One region of the Duganella rhizosphaerae genome, then DNA from elsewhere that is predicted to be linked to it. Evidence: predicted binding sites of a transcription regulator. Region 1 holds the regulator's gene; each other region holds the start of a gene.

Region 1 (3,256 bases):
CGGCCCGGACAAGCTGGCCCTGATCACCACCGACGCCTATCGTATCGGCGCCCACGAGCAGCTGCGCATCTACGGCAAGATCCTCGGCGTGATGGTGCACTCGGTCAAGGACGAAGCCGACCTGCGCATCGCCCTCAAGGAATTGAAGAACAAGCACACGGTGCTGATCGACACGGTCGGCGTCAGCCAGCGCGACCAGATGGTGACCGAACAGGTCTCGATGCTGCAAGGCGCCGGCTCCGACGTCAAGCGCCTGCTGTGCCTGAACGCCACGGCCACCCAGGAAACCCTGAACGAAGTGGTGCGCGCCTATCAGGGCAGCGGCCTGGCCGGCTGCATCATGACCAAGCTGGACGAAGCGGCCGCGATCGGCAACGTGCTCGACGTGGTGATCCGCCAAAAACTCAACCTGTTCTACGTGTCGAACGGCCAGCGCGTGCCGGAAGACCTGCACCTGGCCGATCCGGCCTACCTGATCGACCGCGCTTTCAAATTGAAACGCGATGTCGCCGCCACCCAATACCTGGACGCCGAACTGCCCCTGCTGATGAGCAACGGCCAGCACGAGCAAGCAATGCGCGAGGTGCACCTTGGCTAATTTCGATTTCGACCAGGCGGAGGGACTGCGCCGCATGCTGGCGGGGCCGCAGCCCCGCATCGTCACCTTCCTGTCGGCCACGCCGCAGGACGACAAGGGCGCCATGCTGGTCAACCTGGGCGCCTCGCTGGCGCGCGCCGGCAACGACGTGCTGCTGGTGGACGCCTGCGCCAGCGCCCATGGCGTGGCCTCGCGCCTGGGCGTGGACGGCGGCGCCAGCCTGCTCGACGTGGCGCGCCAGGAATGCGCGCTCAACCAGGTGATCCACCAGGTGCCGCAAGGCTTCGCTGTGGCGTCGATGACACGCGGCGTGGCGCGCAGCGGCCCGGACGAGACGCGCCGCCTGGCCAAGGCCTTCGACGTGCTGGCCAAGCAGACCGGCATCGTCATCGTCGACGGCGAGTTCGACGGCGTGGCCTTCCCGGTGCCGGTCATGGCCAGCTCGGAAATCGTGGTGCAGGTATCGAATAGCGCTACCTCGATCAAGGCCGCGTACAGTATGATCAAGCGCCTGAACCAGGAGCTGGGTCGGCGGCCGTTTGGAATTCTGGTCACCGGGGCTTCCGAATCGGAAGCAAAGGTGGTATACGATAATATGGCACAGGCAGCCAGCCGATACCTGGCGGTCAATCTCGTTTCGATGGGATCGGTGCCGGCGGATGAATACCTGCAACGCGCGGCACGCTTGGGGCGTGCGGTGGTCGATGCGTTTCCGTTGGCCGGGGCTTCGGTCGCGTTTCGTCAACTGGCGGGGCGCTTCGCGCTGGCCGGCTCGCCATCTTTCCGTTAAGGGAGCATCACAATTTTAGCGCTTAACCAATAATAAACGGCTATGTACACGGTCAAAGGGAAAGTGGACAAGGACTCTTTACTGACGGAGCATATGCCGTTGGTCAAGCGCTTGGCCCATCACATGAAGGCGAAACTGCCGCCCAGCGTCGAAGTCGACGATCTGGTGCAAGCCGGGATGATCGGCCTGCTCGACGCCATCAGCCGTTACGAGGATACCCATGGCGCCCAGTTCGAAACCTACGCCGTGCTGCGCATCCGCGGCGCCATGCTGGACGAACTGCGCAACAGCGACTGGCTGCCGCGCTCGATGCGTCAGAACATGCGCAAGATCGAAACCGCGATGAGCACGCTGCAGCAGCGCCTCGGCCATCCGCCGACCGAATCGGAAGTGGCCAAGATGCTCAAGCTGTCGCTGGCCGACTATCAGGAAATGCTGTCCGACGGCGGCGGCCACCAGCTGGTGTACTACGAAGATTTTCACGACGACGACGGCAACGACAGCTTCCTCGACCGTTACTGCTCGGACGAGGAGAGCGACCCGCTGCGCTCGCTGCTGGACGGCGACTTCCGCCAGGCCGTGATCGACGCCATCGACGCCTTGCCGCCGCGCGAAAAAATCCTGATGGGGCTGTACTACGAAGAGGAGCTCAACTTGAAAGAAATCGGCGCCGTCATGGGCGTATCGGAATCGCGCGTATCGCAGCTGCATACGCAGGCCGTGGCGCGGCTGCGCGCCTCACTTCGGGAGCGGTCTTGGACTGGGCCAGCGTAGCCGGGGTGCTGCTGGCGCTGGCCGGCATCATCGTCGGCCAGACGCTCGAAGGCGGCAAGCTGGCGTCGCTGCTGCAGCCGGCCGCGTTCGCGATCGTCGTCATCGGCACCTTCGGCGCGGTGATGCTGCAGACCCGTTTCAAGACCTTCATGCGCGGCGTGCGCATGCTGCGCCTGGTGTTCGCGCCGCCGGCCGACACCCGCGCCGTGCTGGCGCGCGACATCAACGCCTGGAACCTGGCGGCGCGCCGCGACGGCCTGCTGTCGCTGGAGCGCTATATGCTCGCCTCCAAGGACCAGTTCAACACCAAGGGCCTGCGCCTGATCGTCGACGGCATCAACCCCGACAAGCTGCGCCAGATCCTCGACACCGAAATCACCGCCTACGAAACCGAAGAACGCCAGGCGGTGCGCATCTGGGAATCGGCGGCCGGCTATTCGCCCACCATCGGCATCCTGGGCGCGGTGCTGGGCCTGATCCACGTGATGGAAAACCTGTCCGATCCCAGCAAGCTCGGTTCCGGCATCGCCGTGGCCTTCGTCTCGACCATCTACGGCGTCGGCCTGGCCAACCTGTTCTTCTACCCGATCGCCAACAAGCTCAAGGCCATCGTCACGCAGGCGGTGCACCAGCAGGAAATCGCCGCCGCCGTGTTCTACGACATCGCCACCGGCGACCACACGCGCGTCATCGACGAGCGCATCGCCACGCTGATGCGGGAACACTGACATGCACAGCCGGCGCGCCCGCAGGAAGTTCGACGACGAACCGGAGAACCACGAGCGCTGGCTGATCTCCTACGCCGACTTCATCACGCTGCTGTTCGCCTTCTTCGTGGTGATGTATGCGATTTCGGTGGTCAACATCGGCCGCTACAAGGTGCTGTCGGTGGCGCTGGGAGACGCCTTCGGCGGCGCCGGCTCGGCCAAGCCGGTCAACACCGAAGTGCCCAACCTGCCTATCCCCAATCCCAATCTGCGGCGCCACGCCGAATTGCTGCGCAAGGAAAAAACCCAGATGACCAAGCTGGCGCAGGACTTGTTGTCCACGCTGGCGCCGCTGGTCAAGGAGGGCAAGGTGCGCGTCACGCAAAA
Region 2 (3,256 bases), on a different contig from region 1:
TGGTACTGGGCGTCGATGCCACGGTCGCGGTAATGGATGGTGGGACCGGAAGGATTCAGGTTGTCCGGGTAAATGTTGGCATTCATCGCCATGATTCCGACCATGGCGCTATGAGGACCCCAGTCGTGGCTCAGCGCAAGTCGCGCGTAGGGATTGCTACCCTGTAGCTTGACCTGATCGGCGTTCTTTGTGCCTTGACTCAGGAACGACCAGGCGCCATTGGCGGTTTGATAGGCCGCCACTTCCGCGTACAGGGTTTGGTTCAGGAAGGCATACGCGGCCACGCCAGCGGCCTGAGTGCCCAGTTGCGACACAATGGGCGCAGCATCCGGACCGGTGACACCGAATTGAGTAGGCACGTACTGCATCCAGGCTGGCGCGGTATTCCAAGGGTCGGCCAGCGATGGATTGTTATTCAGGGTCAGGCCGAAGATCAAATCACGATCTGTATCGATCAGGCGATCAGCGTAGCGTAACTCAAAATTGTCGGATCCCCACTTGCCTTGCCACCTGCCGCTGTCGGGATTCTGGCTGTCGTAATTGTTGTAGGTCGCTTGCGCAAAGACGCCTACATTTTCGTTGATCTTGCCTGCGACAAACACGCTGCCGGTTTGGAATAGGGCGACAGCATCCTTGGCAAACGTGGGATCGTCAGTGGGCGACGAGCTCTTGGTATAGCTTGCAATCCCCATTGCCGACAGTGGGATGGCTCTGCTGCCGATGGTGTAGCCTGTCATCTTGAACAGGCGGCCATAACTCGTCAATTCCGGAAACTGGCCGCCAGCATGGCAGGCTACGCAGTTTTGACCTGTCTGGCGAGCAAATGCAGGCAGGGCATGCGCCAGTATCGGACTGCCGAGTAGCTGCACCAGCGACAACGCCGCAAGAACGCGGGGCCGGAGGTACCGGATGGAAGTGAGGCTGGTTATGTTCACGTGTGGGCACTCCAGATTGCTGATGGGACGCGGGCTGCCGACTAGAGGTCATGCCCCAAGAGATCAGCAGGAGTGGGATGACATGCACCATGCCAGATTCGGAAGGTGTGCTTAGCAAGTTGTTGGAAGTTATACAGAAACATACTGCTAAATTATTTGATACAGATCAAATGCATGTAATTCAAATTATTTAGATCGGACTGTGCCGATGAAGCAAGCGCTGGTCGAAGCCGGCATCAATTGCATGCCACCGATTGCGATCACCTGACCGGCAGCGCCCCTGACCTTGTCGCCGCGGGATTTCGCCACCGGCAAGGGACGGTCATGCAGCGGTCGCCGGCGTCGTCGCGGGGGCCAGTGCCGACCCATGTAAACCGGATTCGGCTTATTTAGCGCGAAGGAAGTTCAGCCGACCTCTTTGAGCAGCAAGCCCTTTTTGCTTTCCAGATCCTTGCCGATTTCCAGTGCCTGCTCGGATGGGAACTGGCGCAGCACCTTATGGGTTTCGGTGTCGACCACTTTGATCACCGATTGGCCGCTGCTGTCGTCGATGCTGAACTGGACTTCGCTGTTAACTTTGAGAAAACGGTTGATCGCGTCGACAGAATTCTTTAACTGCACTTTGTCGACCACCGCAGGCTTGTTCTCCGCCGCAGCGATTGCGGGAGCCGCCACAGGGGCGGTGCCGACGCCGCCGGCGGGCTTCACCTCGTTGACTCTGGGCTGGGCCGTCGTGCTGGAGATGTGAATGGGGTTCATCGCAGGCTCTTTCTATGATCGGCGCGTCCGGCGTCGCGAGTATGTCTGGCTACTGTGCTGATTAACGGCGCAGTAGACTAAAAGATTATGCCTGCGCGGTTTTTTTGCATGGCTATTTCTGCACGCTGACGGCTGAGGTGCAGGTCGATCCGATGGCGCCGCTGGTGCCTGCGCTCCCCGGTTTTGCACGAAGGTGCTCTGCAGGTCCGACACGGCGCTGTTGCGGCTGTCGCTGCTTCCGTGGCTGCTGAGTGTCATGGCCAGAGCGGGTGCTGGTGTTGAACAGCGGCGCGCCGCCCAGTGGCGAGACCTCATGCTGCAGCCTAGGGCCGCGGTTACGCCTGTCGGTGTCGGGATGCCTGTCGCCCCGCTTAGGCCTGCGGTCGATCTGTTCGAGGCGGGGTAGATCGAGAGCGCCTTGCGCGAGGCTGGAGGTGGCAAGCTATTCGCCGCCGCGTTCGATATAGGTGAGCGCCCCTAGTTGTACAAGCCTAAGAAGTTGGATCGCTAGTGTCGAGCACTTGGGCGCTGCTGGATGCCGGTCAAGTTCTGGCGATCTATGCCGTTAATAAGCTAAGACATTGTTTTTCAATCACAAGGAGCAAGCCATGACGACCGCAATCCGCAGTTCCACCAGCGTGCCGTACACTCCGCCGGCACAGGCCGCGCAGCCCCAGCGCGTGGGGCAAGACAGCGACGGTGACAACGACGGCAGCAAGGTCGGCGAGATCGAGAAACCCAAGGCAACCACCGGTACCGTCGGTACCATCATCGATACCAAGGCTTAGGGGGGGGCGGGCGGCGCGTTCCGGCCGCCGCTGCCAGATCGCGATGCACCCTGGCGCAGCGTTAAGTGCTGCCTAGGTCCATTTCAAAACAGGCCGGAGGCGATATTGATTGTCAGCGCCACCAGCGTGGCATTGAAGAAGAAGGCCAGCACGCAATGGACGGTACCGGTGTGGCGCATATTGCGACGGGTAAAACTGACGTCGGCGGTTTGCCCTGAGGTGCCGATCACACAAGCGAAATAAAAGAAGTCGCCATAGTCGGGGGCGTGTCCTCCTGGAAAATCCAGGCCGCCGGACATTCCGCGTGCCTGGGCCGCGTAATAGTCATGCGCGTAGTGCAGCGCAAACATCATCTGCGTGAAGGCCCAGGACGTCACGATCGTCAATGCCGCCAAGCCTGCGTGCGCGTAGCGCAGCATGCCTTGCATGTCCTTGACCACCGCCAGTTCAGCGACGATGGCGCCGATCGACATCAGCGCGGCGCACACCACCAGCGTCAAGATCAACAGGCGACCGTCGTCCTGCTGCAGTGCACGCTTGCGCATGCGCTCATGGCTGGACCAGAACATCATGCGGGCCGCCAGCGCGAGATACAGACAGGCGCCTAGATTCCAGCCCACCAGCATCCGCGTGACGGTGTGCCTGGCAAAGGCGTTTGGCAGTAGCCAGATGACGGCCAGTCCGAACAATGCGCTAATGAGCAGACGCGGGCGGGCGATGATGATACGAATAAAGAGTGGCGGATTTATCAAAACTATCTTCCGGAAAGGTTCA
Region 3 (3,256 bases), on a different contig from region 1:
CCAGAACGTGCTCGACGGTTCGCTGACCTCGGCCCAGTTCCAGGTCGGCGCCAACTCCGGCCAGACCATCAACATCGGCGTCGGCTCGGCCAAGGCCACCGACCTGGGCAACAACACCTCCACCTCGACCTACGGCGGCGCCCGCGTGTCGGAAGCGATCACCGGCAACAAGAACAACATTACCGCGGACGAAACGCTGACCCTGAGCTCGGGCGCCGGCGTCACCACCAACGTTGCGGTCAAGACCAGCGACAGCGCCAAGACCATCGCCGCGGCCATCAACAGCCAGGCCGGCACCAGCGGCGTGAGGGCTTCGGCCGTCACCAGCGCCACGCTGTCGGGCTCCGACCCTGCCAACCCGACCACCGGCCTGAAAGACGGTTCCTACCAGTTCACGCTGCGCGGTTCCAACTCGGTGGCCAACGACAAGGAATCGAGCGCCGTCACCATCGCGGCCCAGGTCAAGGGCGGCGACGTGTCCTCGCTGGCGCAGGCCATCAACGCCCAGAGCGGCACGACCGGCATCAGCGCCACCATCAAGACCAATTCGGCCGGCACCGCCAAGGAAATCGCCCTGAGCGACGCCAACGGCGACGACATCCAGATCCAGAACACCAACACGGCTGCCGACGACGGCCTGGCCACCGCCTTCCTGCGCGGCGCCGACAAACCAGCGTCGGGCACCACCGCCGCCGTGGTCGCCACCGGCGTCACCTTCGGCGCCGGCGGCGCCGCCGATACCGTCGACAACTCGGGCGCCACGCCGGTCATCAACGCCGGCGCCGGTTCCAGCATCACCGTCGGCGGCCACCTGGACTTCTCGTCGGACAACGGCTTCTCGGTCAGCAGCACCGGCACCGCCATCGTCGCCGCCACCCAGGCCAGCTCGCTGCAATCGGTGTCCAAGCTCGACGTCAGCACCGTGGCCGGTTCCAACGCCGCCCTGAAGACCATCGATTCGGCGCTGAACCAGATCAACAGCAACCGCGCGTCGCTGGGTGCGATTCAGAACCGTTTCGCCTCGACCATCTCGAACCTGAATACCGCGACCGAGAATCTGTCGGCCTCGCGTAGCCGGATTCAAGATACCGACTTCGCGTCGGAAACGGCCAACCTGACCCGCGGCCAGATCCTGCAACAAGCTGGCACCGCCATCTTGGCCCAGGCTAACTCGCTGCCGAACGGCGTGTTGTCCCTGCTGCGTGGTTAAAATCCGGGGAAGGGTCGGCGGACGAGCGCCGCAACTCTGACTAGGTTCCCCGGTTGATTTATTCAGCCGGGGATTTTTCACAAAGGAAGCATCATGACTATCGATACCATCGGCTCGGCCGCCCAGGCCCGCCCAGCAGACCGTCCGGCCAGCGCCGCCGGCGGCGAAGTCGCCGCCCACGGCGCCGCGCGCACGCCGGCCACGGCGGTCGAAACCGCGGCCGCCGTCAAAGGCCCGGCCAACGTGCCGACGCTCGACCAGGTCAACCAGGCCGTATCGCAGCTGAACAAGTCGGCGCAGGCCAAGTCGCAAGGCCTGGAATTCTCGGTCGACAGCGACACCAAGCGTACCGTGGTGAAAGTGATCGACCAGACCACCAAGGAAGTACTGCGCCAGATTCCCTCGCCCGAGGCGTTGGAAATCGCCAAATCGCTGGAATCGAAATCCGGCGCCTCCGGCTTGCTGATCCAGCAAACCGCCTGAAGCGGCCGCGCTCGCGCGCGCCGCTTTTTCTGTCTTCATGGCATCCTGCACGCAGGAGCGCCGCCACTGCGGATCTCGCCGGCCACGTCCGCTGCGGAACCGCCCCGCCACGCCCCGCGCCGCCGAGCGCCGCCCGTTTTTTCAGCTTTGCCTGAACTGGCAGGTATTCTCCCCTCTCAAGTCCGGTTTGATTCTGCCGATATTGTCTTATATTATTGCTTTACTTAGGAGCACAACGTGGGCATCTCTTCACCAGGCATCGGCTCGAACATTCCGGTCGACTCCATCGTCAGCAAGCTGATGGCGGTCGAGTCGGCGCCGCTGGCCGATTACGACAAGAAGTCGGCCAGTTATCTGGCGCAGGTGTCCGCGTTCGGCAATTTATCCGGCGCGCTGGGCTCGTTCCAGACCGCGCTGGCCGGCCTGACCTCGGTCTCCAGCTTCCAGACCCTGATCAGCGCGCCCAGCGACACCACGGTGATGACCGCCACCGCCAGCAGCACCGCGCAGCCCGGCAACTACCGCGTCAACATCAGCCAGATCGCGCAGGCGCAAACGCTGGCCGCGACCGGCCAGAAGAGCACCACCGCCGCCATCGGCCTGGGCGCCAAGACCACCATCAATTTTTCGCTCGGCACCACCGGCGGCGGCACCTTCGGCATCGCCGGCGTCAAGCTGGGCCCCAGCCTGTCGAGCGGCGGCGTGTCGACCGGCTCGCTGAGCATCAACAACACCGCGATCGCCACCGACGGCAGCACCCGCAGCGCGCGCCTGCTGGCCGACGCCATCAACGCCAAGAGCGCCACCACAGGCGTGTCGGCCAAGGCCTCCACCACCGCCACCGACGCCACCCTGTTCGGCGCCGCCGGCGCGTCCAGCTACGGCAATGTCGACACCAGCGGCGGCGGCACCTACAAACTGACGGTGGGCGGCGTGGAAATCGCCGTCCAGGCGGCCGGCGTGGCGGCCGGCGCCGCCGGCGGCGTCACCGCCGCCTCGCTCGACGCCGCGCTGGCGCCCACCAGCGCCGTCGGGCGCGCGCTGGCCGACGCCAACATCACCGTCAGCGGCACGGCCGCCGGCGGCGACCTGCAGTTTCTCAACGCCGACGGCAGCAACATCGCCATCGCCGAAGCGGTCGAAGGCAGCGTCACCGGCGGCATCGGCAACAGCGGCACGGCCAACATCGGCTCCAGCACCACGGCGGTCGGCTCGATCACGCTGGTGTCGGCGGACGGCAGCCCGATCACCGTCGGCGGCACCGATCCCAGCAAGGCGGGCTTCACCGCCGGCGTCGGCGGCGCCTATCTGGGCGCCAGCTTCACGGCCGACTCCAGCCGCACCAGCGGCAACATCGTCATCGACAGCTCGAACAACACGCTGCAGGGCATCATGGCGGCGATCAACAAGGGCAACTTCGGCGTCACCGCCAGCATCGTCTCGGACGGTTCGACCGGCACCAGCGCCAAACCGAATCACCTGATCCTGACCTCGTCGGCGACCGGCGCCAGTTCGACCATGAAGATCACGCTGTCCGGCTCGGGCGGCAATCCGCCGGAACCG

Evidence for each region. Region 1 encodes FliA, which starts transcription of late flagellar genes. Its sites were predicted from a motif close to CTAAAGTTTNNNNNNNNNNNGCCGNTA; they were not measured.
Region 2: a site for FliA is predicted at 1,757-1,783, ahead of RUGAMON1_RS24560 (flagellar protein FlaG). Genes of this name have one in related genera too.
Region 3: a site for FliA is predicted at 1,869-1,895, ahead of fliD (flagellar filament capping protein FliD). Genes of this name have one in related genera too.

What each region holds. Positions count from the first base shown of each region.
Region 1 is NZ_BPWK01000012.1:28,148-31,403, reverse strand. Features, by position in the region: gene flhF (flagellar biosynthesis GTPase FlhF) at 1-598, shown strand, start outside; gene RUGAMON1_RS22755 (MinD/ParA family ATP-binding protein) at 591-1,388, shown strand; gene RUGAMON1_RS22750 (RNA polymerase sigma factor FliA) at 1,431-2,162, shown strand; gene RUGAMON1_RS22745 (flagellar motor protein) at 2,144-2,890, shown strand; gene motD (flagellar motor protein MotD) at 2,892-3,256, shown strand, end outside.
Region 2 is NZ_BPWK01000013.1:193,530-196,785, forward strand. Features, by position in the region: gene RUGAMON1_RS24555 (cytochrome C) at 1-935, opposite strand, end outside; gene RUGAMON1_RS24560 (flagellar protein FlaG) at 1,341-1,694, opposite strand; gene RUGAMON1_RS24565 (hypothetical protein) at 2,303-2,482, shown strand; gene RUGAMON1_RS24570 (DUF1345 domain-containing protein) at 2,566-3,256, opposite strand, start outside.
Region 3 is NZ_BPWK01000031.1:2,635-5,890, reverse strand. Features, by position in the region: gene RUGAMON1_RS32095 (flagellin N-terminal helical domain-containing protein) at 1-1,210, shown strand, start outside; gene RUGAMON1_RS32090 (flagellar protein FlaG) at 1,304-1,693, shown strand; gene fliD (flagellar filament capping protein FliD) at 1,931-3,256, shown strand, end outside.